DNA from 4 places in the Mesorhizobium sp. NBSH29 genome. Region 4 is predicted to be linked to each of the others. Evidence: predicted binding sites of a transcription regulator. Region 4 holds the regulator's gene; each other region holds the start of a gene.
What was found. The regulator PhoB, encoded in region 4, activates phosphate uptake and scavenging genes when phosphate is short. The targets are predictions, from matches to a motif close to TGTCATNNANCTGTCAT.
Positions count from the first base shown of each region.

Region 1: the regulator PhoB is predicted to act here: its motif matches at 2,540-2,556, upstream of GA830_RS03100 (esterase-like activity of phytase family protein).
Region 2: the regulator PhoB is predicted to act here: its motif matches at 2,330-2,346, upstream of GA830_RS11840 (RNA degradosome polyphosphate kinase).
Region 3: the regulator PhoB is predicted to act here: its motif matches at 2,609-2,625, upstream of GA830_RS04905 (DUF1045 domain-containing protein).

Region 1 covers NZ_CP045492.1:629,609-633,845, reverse strand. The annotation lists gene GA830_RS03120 (helix-turn-helix transcriptional regulator) at 1-78, shown strand, start outside; gene GA830_RS03115 (NAD(P)H-binding protein) at 106-930, opposite strand; gene GA830_RS03110 (TetR family transcriptional regulator) at 1,057-1,671, shown strand; gene GA830_RS03105 (DUF1013 domain-containing protein) at 1,702-2,394, opposite strand; gene GA830_RS03100 (esterase-like activity of phytase family protein) at 2,617-4,237, shown strand, end outside.
Region 2 covers NZ_CP045492.1:2,375,479-2,379,715, reverse strand. The annotation lists gene ppx (exopolyphosphatase) at 1-115, opposite strand, end outside; gene GA830_RS11840 (RNA degradosome polyphosphate kinase) at 112-2,316, opposite strand; gene GA830_RS11835 (zinc-finger domain-containing protein) at 2,490-2,735, shown strand; gene GA830_RS11830 (FAD-dependent monooxygenase) at 2,758-3,966, shown strand; gene GA830_RS11825 (TIGR02117 family protein) at 3,942-4,237, opposite strand, start outside.
Region 3 covers NZ_CP045492.1:1,003,396-1,007,632, forward strand. The annotation lists gene nagA (N-acetylglucosamine-6-phosphate deacetylase) at 1-84, shown strand, start outside; gene phnN (phosphonate metabolism protein/1,5-bisphosphokinase (PRPP-forming) PhnN) at 97-723, opposite strand; gene GA830_RS04900 (alpha-D-ribose 1-methylphosphonate 5-triphosphate diphosphatase) at 720-1,856, opposite strand; gene GA830_RS04905 (DUF1045 domain-containing protein) at 1,861-2,568, opposite strand; gene phnE (phosphonate ABC transporter, permease protein PhnE) at 2,671-4,038, opposite strand; gene phnE (phosphonate ABC transporter, permease protein PhnE) at 4,041-4,237, opposite strand, start outside.
Region 4 covers NZ_CP045492.1:506,379-510,615, reverse strand. The annotation lists gene pstA (phosphate ABC transporter permease PstA) at 1-591, shown strand, start outside; gene pstB (phosphate ABC transporter ATP-binding protein PstB) at 613-1,437, shown strand; gene phoU (phosphate signaling complex protein PhoU) at 1,475-2,179, shown strand; gene phoB (phosphate regulon transcriptional regulator PhoB) at 2,202-2,891, shown strand; gene GA830_RS02480 (ROK family protein) at 2,967-4,205, opposite strand.

The sequences.
Region 1 (4,237 bases), 120 kb from region 4:
TTCTACCGCCGCGCCGAAATGAGCGAACGCACCGGAGCCAACATGCCCCGGGCGTTCCCGACCTCGTCGGCTTCGTAAGCGGGATAGTGAGGCCCCAAATCTGGATTATTGGTTCCAGACCCCGGTTGACGCTGTCTCGCGGGCATAGTCTGCAAAATCTCTTGGAGGCCGTCCTAATGCTTGCTGCACGCCGTCGGCGAGGCTTTGGTTGCGGCCATCCAAGACCACTGTGAAAAGCTCCTCTAGCAACAAGACCATATCGGCGGGTACTCCGCCTTCTTCCAGCATGGCCTTAAACTCGGCGTGGCTTATTTGTGTGTAGGAAATGTCGCGGCCTGCTGCCGCGGCAATTTCAGCTATGGCAGTTGAAAAGCTCAGGAGCCTTGGTCCGGTGATCTCATAAAGGCGATTTTTATGATGATCTTCCGTTAGAGCGGCGACGGCGATTTCTGCAATATCTTCCGCATCTACAAATGGCTCAAGGATCTCGCCAACGGGGAGTGCGACCTCGCCTGCAAGCACTGCATCGAGCAGGAAGCTTTCGCTGAAATTCTGGTCGAACCAGCTGCACCGCAGGATCGTCCAGTCAGCGCCTGACGCTTTTAGAATTTCCTCGCATCGTTGTGCCTTAGGCTCGGCTCGTCCTGATAAAAGGACCAGCCGTTTCACGCCATTGGACAAAGCGAGCGAGATGAATTCGCCAATGGTTTCGGGGGCGCCTGGAGCAGTCAAATCTGGATAGTAGGCGATATAGGCAGCAGAAACGCCCTGTAGCGCCGGCTGCCAGGTTTGTTTGTCTTCCCAATCGAAAGATGGCGTGGCCTGGCGGGAGCCGGATCGCACCGGAACACCCTTATCTTGAAGCCGCTGAACGATGCGCCGTCCGGTCTTCCCGGTGGCCGCGGTAACGAGAACTGTACCTGTTGTCATAGCGAGATCCCAAATGTGAGTAATGCTCATATTTGTGTTATGTGATAAATCCTCATATTGTTGCTGTCAAGCGGGGAACAGACGGAGCTGGAAGTGGTTGATGTGCCGGGATCACCAGTGTGCGACATGGGAAGGCTGACTGCGCTTCGCAGGGAGCCAAGCCAGAAGCGCAGCCGTGAGCGCGTGGAGCGGATGGTGGCCGCGGCCTCGGAGCTGATTGCCGAGCAAGGCAGCGATGCCATGCGGATGGGTGAGGTTGCCGAGCGCGCAGAGGTCTCGATTGGCTCGCTCTATCAGTATTTCCCAGACAAGGGCTCGATCATCCGCACCCTGGCCGACCGTTACAATATGGCGGGACGGGAGTGCATTGAGCTTGAGCTGGCGCCGGTTCACGACGAGGCAGGCTTCCGAAACGCTTTCGGGAGTCTGATTGACACCTATTACCAGCTTTTTCTGGATGAGCCTGTGATGCGTGACATCTGGTCAGCGACGCAGGCTGACAAGCAGCTGCACGACATTGACCTTGTCTATGGGCGGGCGAATGGCGAGATTCTCGCCAGGACGCTGAAGCGGGTGAGGCCGACCGCCGATCCTCAGCGGATCGAGCGGGCGGCATTCCTGGCAATGTCGCTCGGCGAATCGACGATGCGCCTTGCGATCTCGGTAGGGCGCGAAGAAGGTGCAAGCCTCGTTGCGATCTACAAGGATATGGTGTTGAGCGAACTGCTATCGGCTGCGTGAACGGGTGGAAACAGAGCGGAGAAGACCGCTCTATTCGTCGTCGGGCTCAGGGTCTTTCGACTTCAGCGAAGAGAGCTTGGCGAATACGGCGGATGCGTCGAGTTCGGCGTCATCATCGCGAGGCTTGGGCGCTGCCGGTGTCAGGCGCTCGGTCAGCGAGGCGGGAAGCAGCGTGTCACCCGCAGGCGCCGCGTTATCGCGACCGCGCGAGGCGCGCTGTACCTCGATGTCGAGATCGATCTGGGTGCACAAGCCAAGCATGACCGGGTCCATCGGAACCAGATTTGCAGCATTCCAGTGCTTGCGGTCGCGGATCTGCTCGATGGTGGCCTTGGTAGTGCCGACCAGGCGGGAAACCTGTGCATCCTTCAGCTCAGGATGGTTGCGGACCAGCCACAGGATGGCATTTGGGCGGTCCTGACGCTTGGAAAGCGGCGTATAGCGCGGACCCTTGCGCTTTTGATCGGGCACCCGCACCTTGGGCTCCGAAAGTTTCAGCCGGTGGGTGGCGTCTTTTTCACCCCGGGCAATCTCATCGCGGGTCAGCTGGCCGGTCATGACCGGGTCCATACCCTTGATGCCCTGCGCGGATTCACCGTCGGCAATGGCGCTCACTTCGAGCGGGTGCAGCGTACAGAACTGGGCGATTTGCTCGAACGTTAAACCGGTGTTGTCGACCAGCCATACGGCGGTCGCCTTGGGCATGAGCAGCGCATTGGCCATCAGAATATCCTTCTCGTTCGCCCGCGTTCCCGCGCGGGCGGTGGTTTAGAAGCCACCAAAAATGGGAAATCGAGGCGTATATAGCGTTGTTCGGCCATAGGGGCAAGAATGTTTGCCTGTGGACGAGGCATGATCGTCGCGAAACTGTCATGTCAGTGTCATCGGCGTGAAACACGCAAGCCCCATGGCATGGCCCTCGTATCGCCAAAGGGGTTTTCTGACATGTTGAAACTACACACCGCTGCCTTGTCTGCAGCACTGGCAGCTTCCGTGGCTGTTCCGGCCGTGGCCGACCCGATGTTCAACCGCATCGCCAGCTTTCCCGTAGCCCACAACCTGCCAGAGGATGCCAACAAGGCGCAGCTTACCTCCTCCGAGATTATTGACGCCAGCGAAGATGGTATGACGCTGGTCTATTCCGACAGCCCGCTTGGAGCGATCGGCTTCATCGACCTGACTGACCCCAAGGCGCCGAAGCCGGGCGGCAGCGTGAAAATCGAGGGGGAGCCTACCTCCGTCACTATTCTCGGCGGTAAGGTTTTTGCAGGGGTGAACACGTCTGAAAGCTACACTGCGCCATCGGGCAAGCTGGTCGTGATCGACCTGGCATCCAGAAAGATTGAGCTCAGCTGTGACCTGGGTGGCCAGCCGGATTCCATTGCACATAGCAAGGACGGCACGTATCTCGCGATTGCCATCGAGAATGAGCGCGATGAGGATTTGAACGACGGTGCGTTGCCGCAATTGCCTACGGGTAATCTGAAGATCATTCCGGTGACTGAAGGGTCCGTCGATTGCGCATCCATCAAGACGGTTGAGCTGACCGGTCTGCCTGAGGTTTCGCCGGACGATGTGGAGCCGGAGTTCGTGGCGTTTAACGACGCCAACGAGATCGCGGTGACCATGCAGGAAAACAACCATATCGCCATCGTTGATGCCGCGACTGGAAAAGTGCTCAGCCATTTTTCGGCGGGTGCGGTCTCGCTGGACAATGTCGACACCAAAAAAGACGGTGCGTTGAAATTTTCCAGTAAAATGGAGAATGTGAAGCGGGAGCCGGATGCGGTAAAGTGGCTCGATAATGATCGTATCGTGATCGCCAATGAGGGCGACTACGAAGGCGGATCACGCGGTTTCTCGATCTTTTCGAAAACCGGTGAGCTGCTGTTTGATGCCGGCACAACACTCGAATATCACGCGGCCAATGCCGGCCACTATCCCGAACACCGTAATAAGAAGGGCGTCGAGCCGGAAGGCCTCGAAGTGGCCAGGATCGGCGACGACACGCTGATCTTCGTGGCGCTGGAGCGGGCGTCGCTGATTGCGGTCTACAAGGACACCGGTGCAGAACCGGAATTTGTGCAGATCCTGCCATCAGGTGTCGGCCCCGAAGGTCTGGTGGCCATCCCCTCGCGCAATCTTCTCGTCACAGCCAACGAGACGGATCTGGTAGAAGACGGGCTCGGCCGTTCGCATGTGATGGTGTATGAGCGAAGCGAAGGTGCCGCGACCTATCCGATGATTAGTGCCGCGCTGACCGACGAGAAAACACCGCTTGGCTGGGGTGCGCTTTCGGGTCTTGCTGCCCATCCAGACGAGGCCGGCAAGCTTTATGCGGTTTCGGATTCGGTCTATCGCAACGCGCCGGCGATCTTCACCATCGATGCAACGCAGACACCGGCCATGATTACCGGCAAGATGGTTGTAACGCGCGATGGAGCGGCGGCCCAGAAGATTGACCTCGAAGGCGTGGCGACGGACGGCAAGGGCGGCTTCTGGCTGGCTTCTGAAGGCAATAGCGACAAGCTGACGCCACACGCAATTTTGCACGTCAACGAGAAAG
Region 2 (4,237 bases), 1.8 Mb from region 4:
CTGTAGGCGAGCGCGCGATGCCCTCATAGACGACAAGACGGATCGAGTTGGATCCAATGTCGATTACCGACACTGGCCGGCGGTCCTGGAGCCGGCCCTGGGAGTTTGAAATCATTCGCCGGGTGCTGCGCTAACTTTTCGCTGGCGCTTGAATTGCGCAATACGTTTGGGCGCATGCGATTTCAGCGCATCGCCCCGACCGGACAGGCTCGGATTGGTCATGAAGTATTCCTGGGCGTTGAACGGTTCTTCTCCCTCGTCCGGCACCATTCGCCGCGAGGTACCGTCTGCCAATACTTCGAAACTTTGCTGGTTGTCCATAATGTTTCCGAGCATGATCTGGCCCAACACCTGTTCATGAACCGTTGGGTTGGTGATTGGGACCAGCGTTTCGACCCGCCGATCAAGGTTGCGCGGCATCATGTCGGCGGAGGCAATATAGATTAGTGCTTCATCGGAGGGCAGGCCGTGGCCGTTCCCGAAGCAGAAGATGCGGCTGTGTTCAAGGAAGCGGCCGATAATCGATTTGACACGGATGTTCTCCGAAAGGCCCGGCACTTGCGGACGCAGACAGCAGATGCCGCGAATTACCAGATCGATCTCTACACCGGCCCGGCTGGCATCATACAGCGCATCAATGATGGTGGGGTCTACCAATGAATTCATCTTCATCCAGATGCGCGCCGGGCGACCAGCCTTGAAGTGTACAACCTCTTCCTCAATGTGCTGGATGATGCGGTTGCGAAGCGAAAAAGGCGAGATGGCAAGCTTCATTTCGAGGGCCGGCTCAGCGTAGCCGGTAATAAAGTTGAACACCTGGGCCACGTCGCGCGCGATACCTGGATCGGTGGTAAAGTAGGACAGGTCGGTATAGATGCGCGCGGTGATCGGGTGATAGTTGCCGGTGCCAAGGTGCACGTAGTTGCGTAGTTTGCCATCCTCGCGTCGCACGACCATCGACATCTTGGCGTGGGTTTTCAACTCGATGAAGCCAAATACCACCTGCACACCAGCGCGTTCCAGATCGCGCGCCCAACGGATGTTTGCTTCTTCGTCGAAGCGGGCTTTGAGCTCCACCAACGCGGTTACAGACTTGCCCGACTCGGCAGCATCAATCAGCGCACGCACGATCGGGCTGTCATTGGATGTGCGATAGAGCGTCTGCTTGATGGCGACTACTTCGGGGTCGGCCGCCGCCTGGCGCAAAAACTGAACCACTGCGTCAAAAGATTCATAGGGGTGGTGGACAATGATGTCCTTTTCTCGCACCGCCGCAAAACAGTCGCCACCGTGATCCCGGATACGTTCGGGAAATCGCGGATTATAGGGAGGAAACTTCAGATCGTCGCGGGCAATGGCTACAATTTCAGAGATCTGATTGACGGCCAATGGACCACGAAGCACGCTGATGCGCGAGGCGGATACGCCAAGTTCACCGGAGACAAAATCGCGCAGTTCGGCCGGCATCTCGCTGTCGAACTCGATACGAATGACTGAACCGCGACGCCGCCTTTTCAATGCCGTTTCAAACAGCCGGACCAAATCTTCGGCTTCTTCCTCGACTTCGATATCGCTGTCGCGGATGATCCGGAAGGTTCCCGAGCCCTTGACATCGTAGCCGGGAAACAACTTGCCAATGAAGAGGCCTACCGTGTCTTCGAGCGTGATGAAGCGGATGGATTCCTTTTGATCCGGCAACCGGACGAAGCGGCGCAGTGCCATCGGCAGGCGCAAGAGCGCAGTCATCTCGCCACCGTGTTTCAAATGACGCAGCTGCAGCGCGATCGAGAAGCCCAGATTTGGGATGAAGGGAAAGGGGTGGGCCGGATCAATTGAAAGCGGCGTCAGCACAGGAAACATTGCTTCCTGGAAATGCTCGCCCAACCAGATCTTTTCTTCAGCAGTCAGCGCTTCGGCGCGCACCGATTCGATGCCTTCTTTTTTCAATAGCGCTTCCAACGAGGACAGGCTCTGCTGCTGGTCTTCCTGCAGACGCTCAACCTCGACGAGCAACTGCTCAAGCTGCTGCTCAGGCGTGCGACCGTCGGGGCTTTTGATGGCAATGCCTTCGCGGACCTGTCCGGCCAAGCCGGCAACCCGAACCATGAAGAATTCGTCGAGGTTGGCAGCAGAGATCGACAGGAAGCGCACGCGCTCCAACAAGGGGTGGCGGGGGTTTTGTGACTCTTCGAGGACACGCCTGTTAAATTGCAGCCAGGAGAACTCGCGATTGACGAAACGGTCCGGGTTTCCGGCCGCCGCCACGGTTGCGGTCCTACTTACAAAGTCTGTCTTCACCGGCTTCAACTGATTCATCTCTGGCTCTTTCGTGACGGCGATATGACATTGTAGCAAGGTTTTCCGCCAGATTATCTCCTGACAGGCTTTTACGACAGTTTGATATCACACTGCTTGCAAAGAGGCCCTTTATGATACACAGACCTGCGCAGGTTTCGATCCGGCGGGTTGTCCAACGACGGGAGAAGATGATGGCGGGCGGCAGTATTCCACATTTCCAAAACGATGCAGGCCATGCTGCGATCACTATTGGCGTCAAGGAATTCAAGTGCGTAGGCGCCAATGCTCCGTTTGACCATCCACATGTCTTTTTGGATATGGGTAGCGATAGTGAAAAAGTCTGCCCCTACTGCTCGACGCTATTCCGATACGACCATACGCTGATGGCAGCCGAAACGGTCCCTGCTGGTGCCATCTACACTGAACGTGCGGCCTAATCCTGCGGCGCCCTGACAGACCGTGGGCGAAACTGGAAAAATCATCATCTCTGGAGCCGGCATTGCCGGGCTAGCGGCAGCGCTGGCGTTTGCTGCTAGAGGATTCAGTGTCGAAGTTTTAGAACGCGCGGAGGCTTTTGCCGAGGTTGGCGCAGGGTTGCAGCTTTCACCCAATGCGACACATCTGCTTGATCAACTCGGGTTGCTGCCCCAGTTGAGAACGGTCGCTGTGGCACCCGAAGCCGTGATCCTGCGCACGGCAACAACGCTTGCAAAACTCGCGCATGTGCCGCTCGGGGAGTTTGCGCAGCAGCGATGGGGTGCCCCCTACCTCGTGGCCCACCGGGCGGACTTGCAAAATATTCTTGTGAAGGCTGCGCACGCGGTCGACGCTATCTCAATCACAACTGGCGTGGAGGTTGTCTGCGCAAAACCTTCCACTACCGGCGTCAGTGTATCTTCGCGCGGAGCCGCCAAGCCGCATGATCAGAATTGTCACCTTGTCATAGGCGCAGATGGCGTCTGGTCGACGCTGCGTTCACAGGTTGCGCCCAATGCCGAGGCCCGTTTCGGTGGCAAGCTGGCATGGCGCACGCTTGTGCCGGCAGAGAGCCCCGGTGGACGAACGCTGGCGACTTTGAATGCAGACAACAATGTGACGGCGTTTTTGCACCCCCACGCGCATCTCATCGTGTACCCCGTTCGAGGCGGCGCTGCATTCAATCTGGTGGCTTTGTCGTCGGGCAATTCGCAAGCCAGAGAGTGGGGTGGTGAAAGCGATATTGCGAACCTTCTCAAAGCATTGGAGAAAGCCGATCCCAAACTGATTCAGCTGGTTCGAGAGGCGCCAAGGTGGACCGTATGGCCGGTTCATTCGGTCAATCCCCGTGCTACCTGGACAAGGGACGGGCGGATAGCGCTGATTGGCGATGCCGCCCACGCCATGACGCCTTATGCGGCGCAAGGAGCCGCAATGGCGATAGAGGACGCGGTAACACTTTCCTACGCAGCCAGCACACCTGGTGGGTCCATGGCAGAGGCGCTACAGCGATGGGAGCTAGATCGCCGGCATCGTATCATGCGGGTTGCGCGGCGCGGTGCTTTGAATCGCACCGCGTGGCATGCTTCGGGTCCCGTTGGGGTTGTCCGGGATATATTTCTTAAAATCCAGTCACCGGAACGTCTCGCTGGCAATCTGGATTGGCTCTACGGTTGGGTTCCAGCGGCTTGATTATGCAGCACTAGCGACCATCCCAGGGTCAAGGGAAGCGGATTCCACCAACCGGTTGTTAGCCCGGCAGCACGCAATGCCGCAGCAGTCCAAGTATTGCAGCCGACTAGGACATTGAATTTTCCGTTAGCTTCAAAAAACCCGTCGTCGAGTCCGTATCCGGCGCCCGGAATAGGAATAGGCCGGTTTTCAGAGTCTTTGGTGAAACTGGTGTCGATAAAATCCAAAATGGCTTGATATTGGGTTTCGGAAAGCTGGAGGCGTCTAACCG
Region 3 (4,237 bases), 500 kb from region 4:
AGAGCCGACATCGTGCATGTGGGCGAAGGTCTTGACGTTCGCGGCGTGTGGATTGGCGGCGATGCGGTTTTTCCAGCCGCATAAAGCGGCAGCGAGTCAAACCATTCCGCCGAGATCAGCGTGGGCAATGGCCTTGCGCAGAATGGCGACAAACTTTTCGCCTGCAATCTCGGGCGCGCCGCTATTGTCGAGGGTGATGACATCGGCAGCCCGGTCGATTTCTGCGGCCCGCGCCAGTCGCGCCAAAACGTCGCCCCGCGATTCCCGACCACGCGCCGAAAGCCTCTCGGCCAGCACCTCGCGGTCGGCAGTGATTTCAATCACCGCGATATCCGTATAGCGCAGCCGCAAAGCCGGTAACGCACCGCGCGACAGATTGGCGACGGCGACGCGGCCATGGGCGATGGTCTGGTCGACGCTCGATGGCAAGCCGTATTTCAAACCGTGTGCCGCCCAGGATAGCGCGAACGCGCCCGCTGCTTCAGCGACATCAAAATCGGCATCCGTCAGGCTGTCATGATCTTCGGTCGAGGCATCGCTCGGGCGGGTGACCACACGGCGGACGAAATCAACATCGCCATCAACGCCGAGCGCCGCCCGCGCAAAGTCGATAATGGTGTCCTTGCCGGCCCCGCTGGGACCGACCACCGCAACAAAAACACCGCCGCGTACCGGAAAATCAGGGCCGGCGATCTCACGCTCGATCAGCGCGGATACCATCATGCGACACGGCGTCCTTCGCGCCAGACGGTGCGGACCACCGGAATGTGTTCATCAAGTCGTACCCGCACCATATCAGCGCGGCGGCCAATCTCGATCTGTCCGCGATCATGCAGACCCACCGCCTCGGCCGGATTTTTCGAGACCATCGCGACTGCCTGCGGCAGTGAAACAGCATCCACCACTTCACTGAGGAAGAATGCCGACTGGATAAGGCTGAAGGGAATGTAATCCGACGAAAGAATATCCAGCATGCCGCCTTCGGCCAGCGTGCGCGCCGACACATTGCCCGAATGCGAACCGCCGCGCACCACATTGGGCGCGCCCATCAGGACGCCAAGGCCTGCATCCTTGGACGCCTTGGCCGCGGCAGCTGTCGTTGGGAATTCGGCCACGCGGATGCCCTGTGCAATCGCCTCATCGACATGTTCGACCGTTGCATCATCATGGCTGGCCAGAATGATGCCGCGTGCATTGCAGGCTTGTGCGATGGCCGCACGGTTGACCGGCGAGTTGGCTTCTGATTCTGCGATGCGGCGTTCGCAGAAGGCTGCAAACACATCGTCCGACATCTTCTGCTTGCCCTTATAATAAACGGCATAGGCCTCCAGCGAAGTGAATTGCCGCTGGCCGGGCGCATGGTCCATCAGCGAGGCAAGGCGCACGCGCTCATCGCCATCAAAGAGCGCAAAACCTTCCAGACAATCAGGTGCTGAAACTTCGCAGCGCAGATGAATGAAATGGTCTGCGCGCAGGCGGTCCTTGCGCACACTGTCTTCAATGGCGTCGGCCAGATGGCGCATCTCTTCGGCGCGCATGTCTGCATCGCCGTCCAGGCCGACCCGCAGCGCGTCAAACACCGTGGTGATCCCAGCGGTGGCGACTTGCGCATCATGGGCAAGCACAGCTGCAATTGGGTTCCAGCGCACGCGCGGGCGCGGCGCGTAATGGCCTTCCAGATGGTCTGTGTGCAGCTCTACCAGACCGGGGATGAGAAAATCCCCATCCATGTCTTCGCCCTGCGCGGAGATCGCGGAAATGTCGCAGATCTTTCCGTCGCGGATCTGCACAGTTCCATGAATTACTTCATCTGCCAGCACGATGCGGGCATTGGTCAAAACGGTCTCGATAGGCATTTCGTCAAGCAGTCTTTCTGGCGCGGTCTCGGCCAAGCGGATGATAGGACATAACTTCAAAGGGTGCGCCCGGCTCTGCTTCAACGAAAAGCGCCAGACCATCTACCGGCACAGGCTCATCAAGCACGGGACCGAAGAAATCTTCGATCGCCTGCGCGATACGCGGCGCGTCGGCCTCGCCCGCACGGCCTGAAAGGGTCATGTGAAAGCGGAACGCCTCGAACACATAGGGATAGCCCCATTGATGGAGATTACGAAACTCCTGCGGCTTGAGCGAATCCGGGCTGCGACGCGCCATCTCGGTATCTGACAAAGGCGCCCGAAAACGCTCGAAAGCGACGACAACATCATCGGCAAAACGGTTGAGCTGAGGCAGCGGGCTTTCCGGTACCAGTGCAAAGAAGCCATCCAGCTGGCGAATGACCAGACGCGGGATGGAAAAAGCCGGCATGTTTGCAGAAAAAACGTCCAGCGACTTGGTCAGGCTGGCTTGCGTTTCCCCGGCAGCCAGAGAAAACGGCGCCTTGAGCGTTGCGTGAAAACCATAGCGGCGGGCAGCGGCAGTGTGAAACGCGATCTCAGCCGGTGAGAGCCGCCCAATCGCGGGCGCAGGCGCCGTCACGCCGGTAAAAGCGTCTCTGCCAAGCCAGTTTGCGGCCACGCGTGTCAGCGGGTCATCGCGGTCTGGGGTGAAATAAATTGCGTAACGCATGAATCAGATCCTTCGCCGACGTCTTAGCTAGGCGATTTGCATGACAGATTGACGAAGCAGGCCCACGATTCTTACCGAACCGAACATGCTTCCATCAGCCTATCAGTGCATCGCGCCCCCGATAAGACGTTTGCGGAGTTTGGATGAAATCGTATCAAAAACAAAGACGACGATGAGAATGAGGATGACCATATAGAACACATTGGCCCAGTTGGAATTGGTGCGCATGGCCTCCCACAGTTTGAGACCGATGCCACCGGCACCCACAGCCCCGATAATGGTGGCAGAGCGGGTGTTGGATTCCCAGAAATAGAGCGACTGGGACAAAAGCACCGGCAGCACCTGCGGCACCACGCCATAACGCTGCACCAAAACAGGTGCCGCACCAACAGAGCGGATGCCTTCGCGTTGCTTGTCGTCGATGTTTTCCAGCGCTTCTGAGTAGAGTTTGCCGAAAGTGCCTGTGTCGGTGAAGAAGATTGCCGAGATGCCGGCCAGCGGCCCCGGACCAAAGGCGCGGGTGAAGAACAGCGCCCAGATCAGCATATCGACAGAGCGCAGAAAGTCGAAGAAGCGCTTCAAAACCTGATTGACCGGGCGGTTGCGGGTGATGTTGCGCGCGGCCAGAAACGCCAGAGGAAATGCGACAATGGAGGCAAACAGCGTGCCGACAAAGGCCATGACGATGGTTTGCAACAGTTTGACCCACACATCGCCATGCTGCCAATTCGCATTGTTCCAGATATTATCCCAGGCCAGAGCTGCATTGGACATTTGCGGCTTGATGCGCACATCGCTCATCATCAGCGAAAATACTTCGCCGGCTGACTTTCCCCAGAAGGGTGAATTGCCATCGAACACAAAGTTTTCCCAGCCAATGAAGCGCTGGCGGATTTTGACTTCATCAGCCTCAATATCTGCCTGACCGGAAAAGCCGAACGCCACATTTATCTTGCCGCCCGGTTCGCGCTGGGTTGCCCAGACAGGCAATGGCCCCCGCGCGGTGACGCTTTGATCATACACAATGTCTGCGATAAGCGTTTCGGTGCCGTGACGAACGGTAACAATCTGAGGCGTCACAGAAATCTGGCTCTCCGCGATGCTGAATTCGGCGCTTTCGCCGGTGCCGGGCTTATCTGCCGGGCCTTGGGCTATTGAAACCCATTCTGGCTGGCGCTCAGAATTATGGGTGGCGAAACGTGCATAACCGACCTGTACCTTGCCATCGCGGAATTTGGCCGTTGGCCGCACTTCATAGGAAATCCAGTCTGCCAGATAGGTGCTGGCAATATTCCAATTGCCAGCAGCCAGAACGGCACCGACGGAAAAGAACCACCATGCAAAAACCAGATAGGCGATGATGCCAGAAGTGACCAACCAGCCGATGAAAAGCTTTTTGGTGGAACCGGCAAACACGGCCGGATGGCGGTTTGAGATGGCGTCAATTTCTGCTGCGGACATGGCGGCCATGATTAATCTCCCCGCCCGAATGCAAAGGCCTGTTCGCCAACCAGTTTCTTGCGCAGCCAGGCCGAAAACTGATCGACGGCAATGATCGTGAGCAGCAAGAGAAATATGATGGCGAGTGTCTTGGCTTCATGGTTGCGGCTGATCGACAGGCGCAGGGTCTCGCCAATGCCGCCGCCGCCAACAGCACCGATGATGGTGG
Region 4 (4,237 bases):
ATCTATCTGGAAGAGTTCGCCAAGAAGAACCGGCTGACTGACCTGATCGAGGTGAACATCAATAATCTGGCTGCGGTGCCGTCGATTGTGTACGGCCTGCTCGGGCTTGCGGTGTTCATCAACTTCTTTGGCATGCCGCGCTCGGCCTCCTTTGTCGGTGGCCTGGTGCTGACCCTGATGACGCTGCCTACCATCATCATCGCCACGCGCGCGGCGTTAGCGGCAGTGCCGCCATCGATCCGCTCGGCGGCGCTCGGACTTGGTGCATCGAAGATGCAAATGGTGTTCCAGCACATTCTGCCGCTCGCCGCACCCGGCATCCTGACCGGCACCATCATCGGGCTGGCACGTGCGCTGGGTGAGACCGCGCCGCTGCTTTTGATCGGCATGGTGGCTTTCGTTGCCGATTATCCCGCAACGCCGTTTGATCCTGCAACAGCATTGCCGGTGCAGATCTACATGTGGGCCAATGAGGCGGAGCGCGCCTTCGTGGAACGCCTGTCTGGCGCTATCATCATTCTTCTCATGTTTCTCATGGCCATGAACATCACCGCTATTGTTTTGCGGCGGCGGTTCGAGCGGCGCTGGTAGTCTGGTAAAAGGAATCCCGTCATGAATATCCTGACCGAACAGTCTCTCGAAACCGCAGTAGGCAAGTCCATGAATTCCAAAGCCAACGAGATCATCAAGATGCGCGGCCAAAAGGTCGACGTGTTTTACGGCGACAAGCAGGCCCTGTTCGGTGTGGACCTTGACGTGCGGCAAAACCAGGTCACAGCGCTAATCGGACCATCCGGCTGCGGCAAGTCCACCTTTCTGCGCTGCCTTAACCGGATGAACGACACCATTGATTCAGCGCGGGTCGCCGGCAAGATCACTCTCGACGATGAAGACATCTACGATTCCAAGATCGACGTGGTGGAGTTGCGTGCCCGTGTCGGCATGGTGTTCCAGAAGCCGAACCCGTTTCCAAAATCGATCTATGAAAACGTGGCCTATGGTCCGCGCATTCATGGTCTTGCCAAGACCAAGGCCGAGATGGACATCATCGTGGAGTCCAGCCTGCAGAAGGCAGCGATCTGGAATGAGGTAAAAGACCGCCTGCAGGAGCCGGGCACCGGCCTGTCCGGAGGCCAGCAGCAGCGCCTGTGCATTGCGCGCGCGATTGCAGTGAGCCCTGAAGTTATCCTGATGGACGAACCATGTTCGGCGCTTGATCCGATCGCCACAGCCAAGGTCGAGGAGTTGATCGATGAGTTGCGCGAGAATTATACGATCGTGATCGTCACCCACTCGATGCAGCAGGCGGCACGTGTGTCGCAGCGCACGGCAATGTTCCACATCGGCTATCTGGTCGAGGAGGGCGCGACGGAAAAAATGTTTACCAGCCCCGATGACAAGCGCACCCAGGACTACATCACCGGCCGGTTCGGCTAAGTCGACCAGCCCGCCAACCGATGACGAGGAGAACATGATGCGCGAACACACAGTGGCGTCGTTTGACGAAGAACTCGAAAACATCGACCGACTGATCCGCGATATGGGCGACCATGCGGGAAAGATGGTTCAATCGGCGACGCTGTCGTTACTGAGCACTGACAATGGTATGGCACAGCGGGTGATCTCCGACGATGCAATCATGGACGCCATGCAGCGTGAACTTGATGACAGCGCCATCACGCTGATCGCCAAGCGCCAGCCGATGGCGCAGGATCTGCGGGCGGTTCTCGGAGCAATCCGCATGGCCTCGGACCTCGAGCGGATCGGTGATCTCGCCAAGAATGTCGCCAAACGGGTCGGTGCGGTGGGCAAGGGCGTACCGCGCTCGCTGACGCATTCGATAGATTCGATGGCAAAAATGGTATTGCAGCAGGTGTTAAGTGTGGTCGACCGCTATGTCGCACGTGACGCTGAAGGCCTGAAGCCGATCCGGGCCGAGGACGAGAAGATTGACATCCAGTACACCTCGGTGTTCCGCGAACTGCTTACTTATATGATGGAAGACCCTCGCAATATCACCGCGTGCACGCATCTCCTTTTTTGCGCCAAGAACCTCGAGCGTATCGGCGATCATGTTACCAACATTGCCGAGAACGCGTATTATGTGATGACGGGCACCCAGTTGCCGCCGCATCGTCCGAAGCTGGACGAGACGTCGATGACGGTGGTTGCTGAATAACGTTCACAGGAACAGCCCGCATATGATTGCGCCGAAGATCATGGTCGTGGAGGACGAGGAGCCCCTCGGTGTGCTCCTGCGCTACAACCTCGAAGCCGAAGGATATCAGGTCGAGGTCGTCACCCGCGGTGACGAGGCGGAAATCCGGTTGCAGGAGAATGTTCCTGATCTGCTGGTGCTCGACTGGATGGTGCCCGCCGTATCGGGCATTGAGCTGTGCCGGCGCTTGAGGATGCGGCCTGAGACCGAGCGGCTGCCGATCATCATGCTCACCGCGCGCGGTGAAGAGAGCGACAGGGTGCGCGGGCTTTCAACCGGCGCTGACGACTACCTTGTCAAACCCTTCTCGACGCCGGAGTTTATCGCCCGCGTGCGTGCGTTGCTGCGTCGAGCCAAGCCGGAGGTGCTTTCCAGCGTGCTCAAGGTCGGCGACATCGTGCTCGACCGTGAATCGCACCGGGTATACCGCAAGAAGAGCGAGATTCGGCTTGGGCCGACCGAGTTCCGACTGCTCGAATTCATGATGCAGCATCCTGGCCGCGTTTTCTCGCGCAGCCAGTTGCTCGACAATGTCTGGGGTGAGACGATTTATATCGACGAGCGCACAGTCGACGTCCATGTCGGCCGGCTGCGTAAGGCGGTCAACAATGGCCGTATGCCGGATGTTATCCGCACCATCCGTGGCGCCGGCTACGCTATCCGCGAGGCATAATTTTCTGGAGAGGTTCTGAGCCCCAGACCTCTCCAGCTTTTTGCGTGTCCAACGCTTTTGGCCAGCGCACCTCTGTCACTCTCGCGAACCCTCGGCTGACTTCTGGTCAAGGCCCGGCGCGAAAATGTTCTGGTCGACGAATGTCAGAGCCCGCATCGCGCAACCTTCCCGAATAAGCGGCATCTCGTCGGGCTCGGTGTCGAACGAGATGGCTTTTGAGTGCTGGCCGCCGGCGGTGCGCGCGAGTGCTTCTCGGAGTGCGGGTTCAACAAGATCGAAAGCCAGCGCACCATGGCCAACAATAGCCACAGGCGCCGGATCGATCAGAGCAAACAGGCTGCCAAGCCCAAACCCAAGTGCTTCCCCGGCGCGGCGAAAGGCTTCGCGTTCGGCTCCGCCGCCGGCCCGGGCACGAGCGGCCAGCGCAATCATGTCGCTGTCTTTGATGTCGACCGGCAGTTCGTCTTCGCTTTGTTCGCAGGCTTTTCGCCAGATCGCATAATTGCCGGCATAGGCCTCGACGCAGCCGCGTCTGCCGCAGCGGCACAGAGCGCCATCCGGGCGGTGGACGAGATGGCCGAATTCGCCGCCGGAACTTTGCGTGCCGGTGAACAACTCGCCTTTCAACACCATACCCATGCCGATGCCATGCGACAGCAGGATCGCGATAAAGTCGTCGCGGTAGCGCTCGGGCTTGTGCCAGCGCAGGGCGACCGCGATCATGTTGCAGTCGTTCTCAACAGTTGCTGGGATGCCAAAGGCATCTTCAAGAATATCTGCGAAGGCGATACCGCTATGCGGGGTGATCGGCGACCATAGCATGGCGCGCGCGGCCGCATCGGTGGTACCTTGCACCGCAAGGGCAATGCGCGCAGCAGGCTTCACGCCGAATGGTCGTCCCGCAATCAGCCGCTGCACCATCGCCACCATATCGGCCACAAGGTCGGAACGCGACAGGGTCAGCGTCGGCAACCGTCGGGTCTCCTGCGCGATCACCTCGCCCGAATAATCAATTAGCGAGGCCGATAGCGCGTTCAGCGACAGCACTAAGGCAATCACCGAGGCGGCGTCGGGAGATAGCCCCAGCGCCACCTGCGGGCGGCCACGCCGTATCGTGCGCGGGTCGCTGGCCTTGGTCTCTATCAGTATCCCTTCGTCGATGAGATCAGCCGAAATTGCAGAAATTGTTGAATGGCTAAGGCCGGTTGCTGCGGCGATCTCGGTGCGCGACGGGGTGCGTTGCCGGCGAACGGACGCCATCACCATTGCCCGGTTGCGGCGCCGCAGATCGTCGTGACGGATTGCGACCGTCATGTTCCGGTATCCCTCCCATGTGTGTTGTCTCG